2 regions of the Mesorhizobium sp. GW821-FHT04C10 genome follow, and region 2 is predicted to be linked to the other one. Evidence: predicted binding sites of a transcription regulator. Region 2 holds the regulator's gene; the other holds the start of a gene.

Region 1 (7,280 bases), 420 kb from region 2:
TCGATCTCGGCACGGTAGACGCCAAGGCTCCTCTTGCCCCTGATGTTCAGCGTTTCGTAGTCGGCGCCGAGATTGATGGCGAAACCGCCGCCGCCCTGCTGCTTGCGGCAGATCGAGCAGTAGCAAAGCATGAACGGCACCGGCGTGTGGCTTTCCACCTCGAAACGCACGGCGTTGCAGCGGCAGGATCCCTTGAGCAGAAGCGGCATGACAAAAAACTCCGACGGAATGATCTCAACCTGTCAGCATGATCTTGGTTGCGCGATGACAATGTCAAATGCCGGTGACATGATCGCGGCATGGACAATGAACGCATCGCCGAACTGTTCGCCGGCCTCGGCCCGGTCAGCATCCGCAGGCTGTTCGGCGGCAAGGGCATCTATTTCGACGGCGTCATCGTCGCCATCGTGCTGCGCGGAGAATTGCTGCTGAAGGCCGACGAGCAAAGCGCGCCCGACTTCGAAGCCGAGGGCTGCAAGCAATGGACCTATACCGGCTCGCGCCACGGCAAGCTGGTCGCCATGCCCTATTGGAGCATTCCCGACAGTGCCTTTGACGACCCGGACGAGATGACGGTGTGGGCACGGCGCGCCTGTGAGGCTGGAAGGCGCGCCGGCAAATAGCCGCGCGAACCTACAGCGCCTTTGCTATCTCGGCCGCCAGCCTCGCATTGTTTTCGACCAGCGCGATGTTGGTCTTCAGGCTGCGGCCGCCGGTGAGCTCCAGGATCTTCGACAGCAGGAACGGCGTCACCGCCTTGCCGGTCACGTGCAGAGCCTCGGCGGCCTTTTGCGCCGCTTCGATGTAGCCCGCCATCTCCTCGGCCGGGATTTCGTGGTTCTGCGGCACCGGGTTGGCGATCAGCATGCCGCCGCCGAGCCCCAGCGCAGCCCGGGTCTGGTAGAAATGCGCGATGTCTTCAGGCTTGTACAAGGTGAGAGGCGCGCGGAACGGCGACTGCCGCGACCAGAAGGCGGGCATGGTCTCGCAGCCATGGCCGATGACAGGCACGCCGCGCGTCTCCAGAACTTCCAGAGTTTTTTCGATGTCGAGGATGGCTTTGGCGCCGGCCGAGACGACGATGACCGGCGTGCGCGCCAGTTCGTCGAGGTCGGCGGAAATGTCAAAGCTCTTTTCAGCGCCCTTGTGCACGCCGCCAATGCCGCCGGTGGCGAACACTTTTATCCCGACCATATGGGCGGCGATCATCGTCGCGGCGACCGTGGTGCCCCCGGTGCGCCCTTGCGCGACGGCGAAGCCGATGTCGGCGCGCGACAGCTTCATGGCGTCGCCGGTCATGGCCAGCGATTCGCGCTCGCCGTCGGAAAGACCGATCTTTATGCGTCCGCCGACCACGGCGATCGTTGCCGGCACGGCACCACCGTCGCTGATGATCTTCTCGACGTTCGCCGCCATGGCGCCATTGTCGGGGTAGGGCATGCCATGGGTGATGATGGTGCTTTCCAGCGCCACCACCGGCCGGCCGGCGGCCAGGGCTTGCGCCACCGGCGCGTGGATATCGATGAAGGGGCGGGCGGTTTCCGGGGTCATCTCAGGTCTCCAATCCGGTGTGCATGCATCCATCAAGGTGCGCGCGGCGGCACTCCGGTACTATGAATTTGCCGGTCTCATGCCACTTCCTGCACATCGGGCACAAGGGCCAGCGCTTCCATGAAGGCGGCCGCGGTGAAATCGGGAACGGCGTCGGCGCTCTCGATGGCCAGCGTTGCCGCGGCGACACCTTCCCGCAACGCCGCCCGCAAGGGCATGCCGCGCAGCAAGGCGGCGACCGTTGCCCCCGCCAGCGCATCTCCCGCGCCGGTGACGTCCACAACTTTCCTCGGGGCGGGCGGCATGATGGCAAACATGCCGTCGCGATCAAAACCCAGCACCGGGCCGCTGCCCGCCGTCACCACCGCGCTGGTGAGGCCGGCGCGCTTCAAACCGTCAACGATGCCCCGCTGGGAAGCCGCGCCGTCCAGGCCTGCCAGCGCGAGGGCCTCGCGCTGGTTCATGAAGACGACGGCCAGATTGCCGAGCACCGGCTTCAGGCGCACGATCTTGGCCGGCGAAATGGCAATGGCGAATACGGGCTTGCCGGCGGCAAGCGAAACCAGCCGCTCCAGTGCCGCTGATGGCAGATTGGCGTCACACAGGATGGCGTCGGCGGCCAAGATCGCCTCCCGCACCTTGGATCGGCGGATCTGCTTGGGAAACGCCAGATCGTACAGCGCCATGTCGGCAAAGCCGACTATCAACTCGCCTTCGCGATCGATCAACGCGGTATAGCTCGGTGTCGTGCGGTCGAGGAACACCGCCGACAGATCGGCGATCCCTGCCTTGGCTATGGCGCGGGAAACGGTGTCGCCCGCCGCATCGCCGCCCCGCATCGACAGCAGCGAAGCGGAGACGCCGCGCAGCACTGTGCTGCGCAGCGCGTTGAAGACGCCGCCGCCGACATCCTCGCGCATCGTGCCGGGGTTGGACGCGGCCGGCACGTAGAGGCCGGACACCTGGCCGCGCCGGTCGATATGGGCCCCGCCCACGGCAAGTATCTCTGCGGATTTCACCATGGCGGCGATATGACCTTTGTTGTTGCAGCCGCACAAGCGCTAGGCTGCGCGACAGAGCTTCGCATGCAAGGCAGCGATTCGGCAGGCCGGGACAGCGGTGCCGGCTGGCCTAATGCGAGGTGGGTTGCTGCCCGCGTTTCTGGGACGAAAAAAGAACAAATCCGGATATCGCTTGTTTTTCAAATGCTTGTTGCCTCTTGCCAAATGAGAACAAAAAAGGTACAAAATGCCAGGGATTACGGATTGTCCGGCCTTCATTGACGACCAAGGGGTGATGTATCATGGCTCAGAATTCTTTGCGGCTTGTAGAGGATAAGGCAGTGGACAAATCAAAGGCTCTGGATGCGGCGCTGTCGCAAATCGAGCGGGCTTTCGGCAAGGGCTCGATCATGCGGCTCGGCGCCAACGAGCAGGTCGTCGAGATCGAAACGGTGCCGACCGGTTCGCTCGGCCTCGACATCGCGCTCGGCGTTGGTGGCCTGCCGCGCGGCCGCATCATCGAGATCTACGGGCCCGAAAGCTCGGGCAAGACGACGCTGGCGCTGCATACTGTGGCCGAAGCCCAGAAGAAGGGCGGCATCTGCGCCTTCGTCGATGCCGAGCATGCGCTCGATCCGGTCTATGCCCGCAAGCTCGGTGTCGATCTGGAAAACCTGCTGATCTCGCAGCCCGACACCGGCGAGCAGGCGCTGGAGATCTGCGACACGCTGGTGCGTTCCGGTGCCATCGACGTGCTGGTGGTCGATTCGGTCGCGGCGCTGACGCCGCGCGCCGAAATCGAGGGCGAGATGGGCGATTCGCTGCCCGGCCTGCAGGCCCGCCTGATGAGCCAGGCGTTGCGCAAACTGACCGCCTCGATCTCGCGCTCCAACACCATGGTCATCTTCATCAACCAGATCCGCATGAAGATCGGCGTCATGTTCGGTTCGCCCGAGACCACGACCGGCGGCAACGCGCTGAAATTCTATGCATCGGTGCGCCTCGACATCCGCCGCATCGGCTCGGTCAAGGATCGCGACGAGGTCGTCGGCAACCAGACCCGCGTCAAGGTCGTCAAGAACAAGTTGGCGCCGCCCTTCAAGGTGGTCGAGTTCGACATCATGTATGGCGAGGGCGTGTCCAAGACCGGCGAACTGGTCGATCTCGGCGTCAAGGCCGGCGTGGTCGAGAAGTCGGGTGCCTGGTTCTCCTACAATTCGCAGCGTCTCGGCCAGGGCCGCGAAAATGCAAAACTGTTCCTGCGCGACAATCCCGATACCGCGCGCGAGATCGAACTGGCACTGAGACAGAATGCCGGTCTGATCGCCGAGAAATTCCTCGAGAATGGTGGCTCCGAAGGCAACGGCGACGACGGTTTTGAGGACGAAGCCGGCGCGATGTAAGGCAACGGCCAGAGTTCGGCCATAAAGTCGGCTTATGACCTGATGCTTAAGTAATCGAGTTCTTTAGTACCGCGTTCAAAACCGCTGGCCTTCGAGCCGGCGGTTTTTGTTTTTGGGCGGTGTGGAGCCGGCCTGATAAGCTCCTGAAGCGCTTCGCGCCTGAGTGGATTCACGCGACGCGCTTCAGGTCTTTATTCTCATGCATGTCGCTCTGCCAAAACCGAGGTCGTTTTGGGCGACGTGCATTGGATTGGCCTAATTCCGTGTTTCTGGACAGGGTGCGGTGTGCCCGCTAAAAGGCCAAGTCAATCTTCTAAAAAGCAGAGACCAGTTTCCGCCGGCCGCGCCGGCGGTTTTCGCGAAAAGGCAGCAGTCATGAGTGGCGTGAACGAGATTCGGTCGACATTTCTCGACTATTTCCGCAAGGAGGGCCACGAGGTCGTGGCCTCGAGCCCGCTCGTGCCGCGCAACGATCCGACATTGATGTTCACCAATGCCGGCATGGTGCAGTTCAAGAACGTCTTCACCGGTTTGGAGAAGCGGTCCTATTCGCGCGCCACCACCGCCCAGAAGAGCGTTCGCGCCGGCGGCAAGCACAACGACCTCGACAATGTCGGCTACACCGCGCGCCACCTGACCTTCTTCGAGATGCTCGGCAATTTCTCCTTTGGCGACTATTTCAAGGAGCGCGCCATCGAGCTTGCCTGGAACCTGATCACCAAAGAGTTCGGGCTGAAGAAGGACAAGCTGCTGGTCACCGTCTACCACACGGACGATGAGGCGGCGGGCTTCTGGAAGAAGATCGCCGGTTTCTCGGACGATCGCATCATCCGCATCCCGACCTCGGATAATTTCTGGGCGATGGGCGACACCGGTCCTTGCGGGCCGTGCTCGGAAATCTTCATCGATCGTGGTGAGCACATCTGGGGTGGCCCTCCCGGCAGCCCGGAAGAGGATGGCGACCGGTTCCTCGAATTCTGGAACCTGGTGTTCATGCAATATGAGCAGGTGACGAAGGAGGAGCGCATCGACCTGCCGCGTCCGTCGATCGACACCGGCATGGGCCTGGAGCGCATGGCGTCCATCCTGCAAGGCGTGGAAAGCGTTTTCGAGACCGACCTGTTCCGTCACCTCATCGATGCGGCGTCTTCCGCGCTTGGGCGCGCTCCGGATGCCGAAACGGTCGCGTCTTACCGTGTCATTGCCGATCATTTGCGCTCGTCCTCCTTCCTGGTCGCCGACGGCGTGCTGCCGTCGAACGAAGGCCGTGGCTATGTGCTGCGCCGCATCATGCGCCGCGCCATGCGCCACGCGCAGTTGCTCGGGGCGAGCGAGCCTCTGATGTGGAAGCTGGTGCCGGCTCTGGTGCGCGAGATGGGCCAGGCCTATCCCGAATTGCTGCGCGGCGAACAGTTGATCACGGAAACGCTGAAGCTCGAGGAGACGCGCTTCCGCAAGACGCTGGTGCGCGGCCTCGGCCTGCTCTCCGAGGCGACGGAAACGCTGCATGCCGGCGACATGCTGGATGGCGAGACGGCCTTCAAACTCTACGACACCTACGGCTTCCCGCTCGACCTGACGCAGGACGCGCTGCGCCAGCGCAGCATCTCGGTCGATCTTGCCGGCTTCACCAATGCGATGGAGCAGCAGAAGGCCGAGGCGCGCAAGCACTGGACGGGGTCTGGCGAGGCCGCGACCGAGACGGTGTGGTTCTCGGTGCGCGAACAGACCGGCGCCACCGAATTCCTCGGCTACGAGACTGAAGCTGCGGAAGGCCTCATCCAGGCGTTGGTGCGGGACGGCAAGACCGTCGACAGCGCCGGCAAGGGTGACGCGGTTGCGGTGGTCGTCAACCAGACGCCATTCTATGGCGAATCCGGCGGCCAGATGGGCGATACCGGCGTCATTTCAGGCGAAGGCTTCTCGATCGAAATCTCCGATACGCAGAAGAAGGCGGATGGGCTGTTCGTGCATCTGGGCAAGGTGGCGAGCGGCACGGTCAAGACGGGCGCCGCCGTTGAACTCAAGGTCGACCATAACAGGCGCTCCAGGCTGCGTGCGAACCACTCCGCCACCCACCTGATCCATGAGGCGCTGCGCGAGGTGCTGGGCACTCATGTCGCACAGAAGGGCTCGCTGGTCGCGCCAGAGCGCCTGCGCTTCGACATCTCGCACAACAAGCCGATTTCGGCCGAGGAACTCGAAGAAGTCGAGCGCATGGCCAATGAAATCGTCGTGCAGAACGGCCCGGTGACCACGCGCCTGATGTCGGTCGACGACGCCATCGCCGAGGGCGCCATGGCGCTGTTCGGCGAGAAGTATGGCGATGAAGTGCGCGTCGTGTCGATGGGCATCGGGCTGCATGGTGCCAACCGGCCCTATTCGGTCGAACTCTGTGGCGGCACCCATGTCAGGGCGACCGGAGATATCGGCCTGGTGCGTGTCGTCTCCGACAGCGCGGTTGCCGCCGGCGTGCGCCGCATCGAGGCGCTGACTGGCGAGGCGGCCAGAAAATATCTCGATGAGCAGGATCGGCGGCTGAAGACGGCGGCAGCGACGCTGAAGATCTCGCCAGCCGACGTGCCGGCGCGCGTCGAGGCTTTGCTTGAGGAGCGCAAGAAGCTCGAGAAGGAACTTACCGAAGCCCGCAAGAAGCTGGCGCTCGGCGGCGGTGCCGCGGCCGGCGCGCCTTCGGAGAACGAGACGGTCGCGGGCATCGGCTTCCTCGGCAAGGCCGTCTCCGGCGTCTCGCCGAAGGACCTGAAGCCGCTGGCGGATGCTGGCAAGACCTCGCTCGGCTCCGGCGTCGTCGTCTTCGTCGGCGCCGGCGAGGACAACAAGGCAAGCGTCGTGGTCGCGGTGACCGATGACCTTGTCGGTCGCTTCAGCGCCGTGGACCTGGTGCGCGTGGCCTCCGCCGCCTTGGGCGGGCAGGGCGGTGGCGGGCGGCCCGACATGGCCCAGGCCGGTGGCCCTGACGCCTCCAAGGCCAATGATGCGATTGCGGCGGTCAGGGCGGCACTCGAGGCCGCCTGAAAGCCGAGACATGAAAATACTCGTCCTCGGTGGCTATGGGTTGATCGGGGACGCCGTCATTGGCCGTTTGCTTCGCGACGGTCATCATGTGACCGGTCTCGGTCGCGATGTCCGGGATGCCGGGCGGCGCCGGCCGGCGGTTCGCTGGATAGCGGCGGACATGTCGAAACTGCTTGCCGCTGAAGACTGGCTGCCGGTGGTTGCCGGCATGGACGCGGTGGTCAACGCCGCGGGCGCCCTGCAGGACGGCCCGCGCGATCGCCTCGACGCCGTTCACCGGGGTTCGGTG
Region 2 (7,280 bases):
GATGCGGATGGCGCCCTTGACGCCGGCTGGCGCCTCGGACGGATCGCGATCGCGCCACTGGCCATTGTAGCGCGGCGGCAGACCCTTGGCGCGAGCCGCCTCGCGCATTGCCTCCAGTTCGGCAGGCGTCTCGTAGCTGTAATAAGCCTTGCCCAGGCGCACGAGCTCCTCCGCGACTTCGCGGTGGCGCGGGGCGCGATCGAATTGCGAAACCGCATCGCCGTCCCAGCCAAGACCGAGCCAGGTGAGTCCGTCCAGGATGGCGGCCGTTGCCGCATCGGTGGAACGCTCGCGATCGGTGTCCTCGATGCGCAGCAGCATCGTGCCGGCGGTATGTTTGGCATAGAGCCAGTTGAACAGCGCCGTGCGCGCGCCTCCGATATGCAGGTAACCGGTGGGCGAGGGGGCAAAACGGGTGACGACCTTGTCGGACATGAAACTCTCGGAAACCATCTGAAGCGGGGCGCGGCGGCGCGGACTTTCGCGCGTTGCGCGTTCATGTAGCATAGGGCGTCAGGGGTGCAAGGGGCAGACCCGATGGCTGGACGTGGCCGGGGCTCGGATCAGGGCGAGGACGCTGTTGTTGGCGTCAGCGAGCGGTCCCTGTTTGCGATCCCGCCGCCGGCCTCGCTGCCGCCATCACCTCTCGTTCCCGGCTCCGGCAGCCGACCTTTGCCAGCGGGTGCCCCAGCACCAATTCCGCCCGCCACTGGCAGGATTGCGCGTATCGGGCGGCAAATCGGCCAGGCTTCCTTGCCTCGCCTGCGCCACGGTGTGACGACAGCAGCGGAACTGGAACTTGACCGAGGCGTCGCCTTCCTGCTGGTGCCGGTCTGCCTGGCCGCTGGTGCGATCGGCTATTATTCGTTGGCGGCGGAGCCTGACTTTGCAAAGCCTGTGGCGATCGTCGTGCTGATGGCGATCTGTGCGCTTGTCTCGCGCTCCTGGCCAAAAACCCATCTGGCTTTCATGGCGGCATTGTTGTGCGCGCTGGGCCTGCTTGCCGCCAAGGTCGAGACCTGGCGGGCGGGCACCCGGATGCTGGGTTCGGAAATCTCGACGCAAGTGACCGGCCGCGTCGTCTCGCTCGACCGCATGGAGACCGGCCGCATCCGGTTGACCATAGACGTGACGTCGACGGCGCGGCCAAAACTGCGTTACGCACCGGAAAGGGTCCGGCTCTCGGCGCGCAAGATACCTGACGACATGACCGCCGGCTCGCTGATATCGGGCTATGCCAAACTGCTGCCGCCGACCGGTCCGGTGCGGCCGGACAGCTACGATTTCTCCTTCGACAGCTACTTTGCCGGCATCGGTGGCAGCGGCTTCTTTCTCGGCAATCCAAGAATCGTCACCGCCGACGACGATGAGATGCCGCTGTCTGCCCGCCTGTTTTCAGGGATAGAAAATGCCCGCGAAGCCATCGCCGACCATATCAGGAGCGTTGTTGGCGGTGCCGAAGGTGAGATCGCGGCAGCGCTGATCGTTGGCGTGCGCGCCGGCATTCCCAATGAAATCAACGAAGCGATGCGGCGCACCGGCATCTATCACATCATCTCCATTTCGGGACTGCATATGGCGCTGGTCGCCGGCACCATCATGGGTCTGCTGCGCGGTGCCTTCGCGCTGTTCCCGGATTTCTCCGCACGCCGGCCGGTGAAGAAATATGCGGCCGCCGCGGCACTGTTCTCGATCGCCGCCTACCTCATCATCTCAGGCGTCGTCGTTGCAGCCGAGCGCAGTTTCATCATGCTGGCGGTGATGCTGATTGCCGTATTGTTCGATCGCGCGGCGCTGACCATGCGCAATCTGGCGATCTCGGCGATCGCCGTCATCGTGGTGTCGCCGCACGAAGTTGTCGGCCCGAGCTTCCAGATGTCGTTCGCCGCAACGGCCGCGCTGGTCGGCGCCTATGCCGGCTGGGCGGATCACCGTGCGGGAAAGGCAAGACCGCCACCGCCAAAGCGGTCCCTGCCGGGGTTCCTGACGCGAAGATTCCTGCTGGCGACGGGCGGGTTGGCGATGACCTCCATCATTGCCGGCTGCGCCACGGCGCTGTTTGCCATCTGGCATTTCCAGCGTGTGTCACCGCTCAGCCTGTTCGCCAATCTCGCCGTCATGCCTATCGTGTCACTGATTGTCATGCCTTTCGCTGTTCTCAGTTCTCTTGCGATGCCCTTTGGTGCCGATGGTCCCTTTCTCTACGTGATGGGCAAGGGCCTGACCGTGATGATCTCCATATCGGCGTGGATATCGGAACGCTCCCCCGTCGATGCGATCGGGCTGATTTCACAACACTCCGTGCTGCTGGTGACGATTGCCCTGGTCATCGCGACGATGGCGACGACATGGCTGCGGCTCGCGGCAGTGCCATTCGCGCTCGCCGGCCTGTTGACCGTGTCTGATACGCGCATGCCGGATGTGCTGATCTCCGAAGACGCGCGGCTGGTCGCGGTGCCGATCGGCGGTGGCGAACTCGCGGTCAGCCGAGCTCGGCCGAACGAATTCACCGTCGACAATTGGAATCGCGCGTTGGTGTCCGAAACCATTGTCACACCGGAGATGTTCAACAAGGCGGACGGGCAATTCGACATTGCCGATGTCGTCAATCTACCGCCAGGGGCACCGTTCTACTGCACGGAAGGCATCTGTCTCGCCCGGCATCCGTCTGGCGCGATCATCGCGCATGTCGAAGACCGCAAGGCTACCTGGAAGGCCTGCGGCTTCGCCGACCTGATCGTTGTCAATGACGCGACGGGCTACGATGCCTGCCACAACCCGCTGGTCCTCGTCATCACCAAGCGGCAACTTGCACGCAAGGGCAGTGCCGCCGTCTTCTTTGACCGCCAATCGGCGACCGGTCCGCCAACCGTCAGCTTCGCCGTGGACGGGCCGTATCGGCCCTGGCACGAGCAACGAAAGTTTTCGCGTGAGGCGAGGGGGCTGCCACCCTATCAAAAAGCCGAAACGCCGGCTGCTCCTGCTCAGTAGCGCCTGATCAGCCCGACCAGCTTGCCTTGCACCTTGACCCTATCCGGCCCGAAAATGCGTGTCTCGTAGGCCGGGTTGGCGGCCTCAAGGGCAATCGAGGCGCCCTTGCGGCGGAACCGTTTCAAGGTCGCTTCCTCCTCGTCGACCAGCGCCACGACGATCTCGCCCGGGCTCGCCGTATCGGCGTTGCGGATAATGACCGTGTCGCCATCGAAGATGCCGGCCTCGATCATCGAGTCGCCCTTGACCTCCAGCGCATAGTGCTCGCCACCCATGATCATGTCCGGCGGCACCGAGATCGAATGCGTCTGATGCTGGATCGCATCGATCGGCACGCCGGCGGCGATACGGCCCATCACCGGGATCGACACGGCGGAGACCGCGTCGTCGTCATTGCCGGCAGAAGGCAAGCGCGACGGCGCCGGCTTGATCTGGCGGCCGAGGCCGCCTTGACCGAGACTGCCCTGAATGACACTCGGCGAGAATTTCTTTGCGGCGTTGAGGCCGGGCGCGATCGAATCCGGCAGCCGCAGCACTTCCAATGCCCGCGCCCGGTTGGGCAGCCGCCTGATAAAGCCGCGTTCCTCCAGTGCCGTGATCAGGCGATGGATCCCTGACTTGGAGGCGAGATCGAGCGCTTCCTTCATCTCGTCAAAGGAGGGCGGGATACCGCTTTCCTTCAGCCGTTCATGGATGAACATCAGAAGTTCATGTTGCTTGCGCGTCAGCATGGCGCCCCCCAGGCATTGAACGAAGGGTGTGAATCGGAATCGAAAAACAAACCCAGAACAAACACTATCTGTTCCAGTTGTGTTCCGCAACTGTTTAAAGTTTAGTGAATTTGTTAAGGCATCTGAAATTATCCGCTGCCGGCAGTGGGCAGCAATCGACCACCTCCGCGCCAAGGCGAGCATTGAAATCATTTTGGTTAATGGCCTGTGGTCCACCCTCTTGTCCCGCTTGGCATCAGCGTTTGAAGGGCATTCACAGGGCGGATTGCAGGGGCCAATCGATCCATTTCGAGCGGAACGAAACGAAATCAAAACGCCAACAATCGCTGGCTATCCGGGGATAGAACGCGTTCAGGCTTCCGGCATCGCTCCGCCCAGAATCTGCGCATAGGCGCCGGCATCGATATTGCCGCCGGAGATAACGCAGACGACGTTGCCGGTTGCCCGCTCGCTGCGGAGCGCGGCGGCGAGCGAGGCGGCACCCGCGCCTTCGGCCACGATCTTTGCCTTCGAGAACAACAGGCGCATCGCTTCCGTGACCTGATCGAGGCTGACGGCAATGGCGCCGTCGATAGACTGGCTTGCCAATGGCCATAGGCCGGGCACCAGCGATGGGCCGCCTATGCTCTTGATGAAGGAGGGGCGCGTCTCGATCTCGACAATGCGTCCGGCCGCCAGCGCCGCCGTGACCGGAGCCGCATTCTCATCCTCGACGGCGAAGACCTTCGTCTGGCTCCGCATCGCCTTGACCGCACTGGCGACACCGGTTGTCATGCTCCCTCCGCCATAAGGTGTCAGGACGCAATCGACCTCGGGCAGATCTTCGGCGATCTCGAGGCCAATGGTCGCGTTGCCGGCAAGCACCGCCTGGTCGGTGACCGGGTTCACCAGGAGTTCCGCGCCCTCCGGCCGCTCCGTTCCGATGATGTGGCGCCACCATGTCTCGTGCGAGACGAAGCGCACGTCGCCACCAAGGCCGCGGACCCCGTCGATCTTGGTCTGGGGTGCATCGGCATACATGTAGGCGGCCACCGGAACGCCAAGCGCCCGTGCCGCCCAGGCCATTCCGTAGGCCATGTTGCCGGAACTGATGGTCGCAACGCCATGCCTGAGTTCATCGGCATCGCGGCAGAGCAAGGCATTGAGCGCCGGCCTGATCTTGAAGGCGCCAATGGGCGACAATGTCTCGAGCTTGAGGAATATCCGCTGATCGGCACGACCGAGATCGAGGCGCAGCAGCGGCGTGCGCGGCAACCAGGCGGCCAGCCTGTCACGGGCCGCGACCACCTCATCGAGAGTCGGACGTCGCGGAAGCGCTGAAGTCATCCCGAAATTGCCTTCAGGCTGCCGGCGCGTGCGGTGTAGTTGTTCGCGCCGCCGTCCTCGCTGTGAACGTAGACATGCAGCGTGTAGCCGATATGCGCCGTCATCAGCGCCTTTGCCCGCTCGACATCGCGATCGAGGGCCGCTTCCATGATCGCGGTGTGATGCTCGATCGCGATCGCCTCGCGCAGGGCGTCCATTGCCTCGCCATAGCCATCCTTGAGGCCGGCGGCCGCCCGCAATGTCGGCGCCAGGCCGAGAAAACGATGATGCCGCCGCAACTGATCGGCGATTGTCGAACGGAAGCGCAACAGCCAGTTGGACGTCGCAGCACTCAGCAGTGCCGCGTGAAAGGCCTCGTGGCTCTCGTCCCATTGATCGACGGCCGCATCCGAGGGGTCGTCGACCGCGGTCTTGCAGCGGGAGAGCCGGTAGTGGGCGGTGACAACCGCGTCCTCCCATTCCCTGCCGCCTTTCTCGATCGATTCCAGGAACAGCGGCATCTCCACAACCATCCTTGCACGAGCCAGGTCCTCGAGCTCGGCCCGCGACACCGGAGCCACGGCAAAGCCGCGATTGCTGATGGCGGTAACCAGGCGCTCGGCTTCAAGTCGAGACAAGGCTTCACGCAGCGGTGTCCAGCCGACGCCGTATAGACCGCGCAGCGCGCTCAGTTTGAGCGGTGCGCCCGGCATGAGGCGTGTGGTCAGGATATCGCGCCGCAGCAGCTGATAGGCCGCCTCGGTTTTCGTGGAGTTGTTCTGATCCTGCATCGCGATCCGTCCATCGTCGGCATGCGAAAATTATATATGATGGCGGCCCATGGCAAGAATTATATATAATGTTTGACAGGTGGCGACGGACTGACCATGATCGCCACAGTTGCCGTCCCGATAAGCGGCGCTGATCAAATCTGGGAGGAAATGATGTTGAAGTCGAAATCCGCTTGGCTGTCGGGATTGGCCCTGGCAGGCGCGTTGATGGTCAGCGCGGGGAGTGCCGCCGCCGACCAGATTCGCATCGGCATCGCCAATTTCGGCGAGCATCCGCAGCTCAACGCCGCCATAGCCGGCTTCAAGAAGGCGCTGACCGACAATGGCTTTGTCGAGGGCAAAGATGTCGTCTACACGGAGAGCCATACCAATTTCGATGCATCGCTGGTGCCGCAGATGATCGCCAAGCTGCAGGCGGAGCAGCCCAAGCTGATCTACACCATCACCACGCCGGTCTCGCAGATCGCCAAGAAGGCGCTTGCCGGTTCCGGCATTCCGATCGTCTTTGCCGCCGTCACCGATCCGGTCGCGGCCAAGCTGGTGCCGTCGTGGGACGCCGGAGACGAAGGCATGACCGGCGCCAGCGATCTGCAGGACGTCGCCGCTGTCATGGCCTTCACCAAGAAGCTGCTGCCGAACGCCAAGCGCTTCGGCGTGCCTTACAATCCAGGCGAGGCCAATGACGTTGCCTTGGTCGAGAAGATCAAGGCGGCCGCACCGGCGGCCGGTTTCGAAGTCGTCGAAGTCGGCGTCGACAACGTCAATGACATCCAGCAGCGCATCGCCGCGCTCGCCGGCAAGGCAGACGTGATCTACGGACCGGCTTCGAACCTGATCCAGCCGGCGATCGCCGCTGTCTCCGCGGCGGCTCGCCAGGCCGGAATCCCGATCGTCAACTCCGATGACAGCGCGGTCCGCAATGGCACGGTGCCGGCAAGCTTCGCGGTCAATTACACGCAGGTCGGCGTCAACGCCGGCAACATCGCCGCCGAAATCCTCAAGGGCAAGGATCCCAAGACGATCGCGCCGTCGCGCCCGGCCTACAAGGATCACATGGCAACGATTTCCCGCAAGGCGATGGCCGCGTTCGGCATCGAGATACCGGCGTCGATGGCCGATTGCGGCTGCATCGTCGACTGACATCGGCACTGAAGGATGACGGCGCCGGCGCCGTCATCCTGAGGTCAGGGAGGAACGATGCTCGAGATCCGATCCGCGCGCAAAGTATTCTACAAGGGCCAGGCCGACGAGAAGATCGCGCTGGACGGTCTCAGCCTGTCGCTGGCCACGGGCGAGTTCGGCATCGTTATCGGCTCCAACGGAGCCGGCAAGAGCAGCATGCTCAATGCCATTTCCGGAGCTCTTGTCCTGGATTCCGGCAAAATCCTGATCAATGGCGCCGATGTGACAGCCATGCCGGTGTACAAACGGGCGACAAGACTGGCGCGCGTCTTCCAGGATC

What was found. The regulator LexA, encoded in region 2, represses DNA repair genes until DNA is damaged. The targets are predictions, from matches to a motif close to TGTTCNNNNTGTGTTCNG.
Region 1: the regulator LexA is predicted to act here: its motif matches at 2,780-2,797, upstream of recA (recombinase RecA).

What each region holds. Positions count from the first base shown of each region.
Region 1 is NZ_JBWKTL010000001.1:4,868,557-4,875,836, reverse strand. It holds gene AC07UC_RS23800 (GFA family protein) at 1-209, opposite strand, end outside; gene AC07UC_RS23795 (TfoX/Sxy family protein) at 300-623, shown strand; gene AC07UC_RS23790 (pseudouridine-5'-phosphate glycosidase) at 634-1,551, opposite strand; gene AC07UC_RS23785 (carbohydrate kinase family protein) at 1,629-2,573, opposite strand; gene recA (recombinase RecA) at 2,855-3,955, shown strand; gene alaS (alanine--tRNA ligase) at 4,331-6,991, shown strand; gene AC07UC_RS23770 (SDR family oxidoreductase) at 7,002-7,280, shown strand, end outside.
Region 2 is NZ_JBWKTL010000001.1:4,448,543-4,455,822, forward strand. It holds gene gltX (glutamate--tRNA ligase) at 1-435, opposite strand, end outside; gene AC07UC_RS21555 (ComEC/Rec2 family competence protein) at 538-2,991, shown strand; gene lexA (transcriptional repressor LexA) at 2,985-3,722, opposite strand; gene AC07UC_RS21565 (threonine ammonia-lyase) at 4,074-5,048, opposite strand; gene AC07UC_RS21570 (GntR family transcriptional regulator) at 5,045-5,818, opposite strand; gene AC07UC_RS21575 (ABC transporter substrate-binding protein) at 5,972-6,958, shown strand; gene AC07UC_RS21580 (ABC transporter ATP-binding protein) at 7,016-7,280, shown strand, end outside.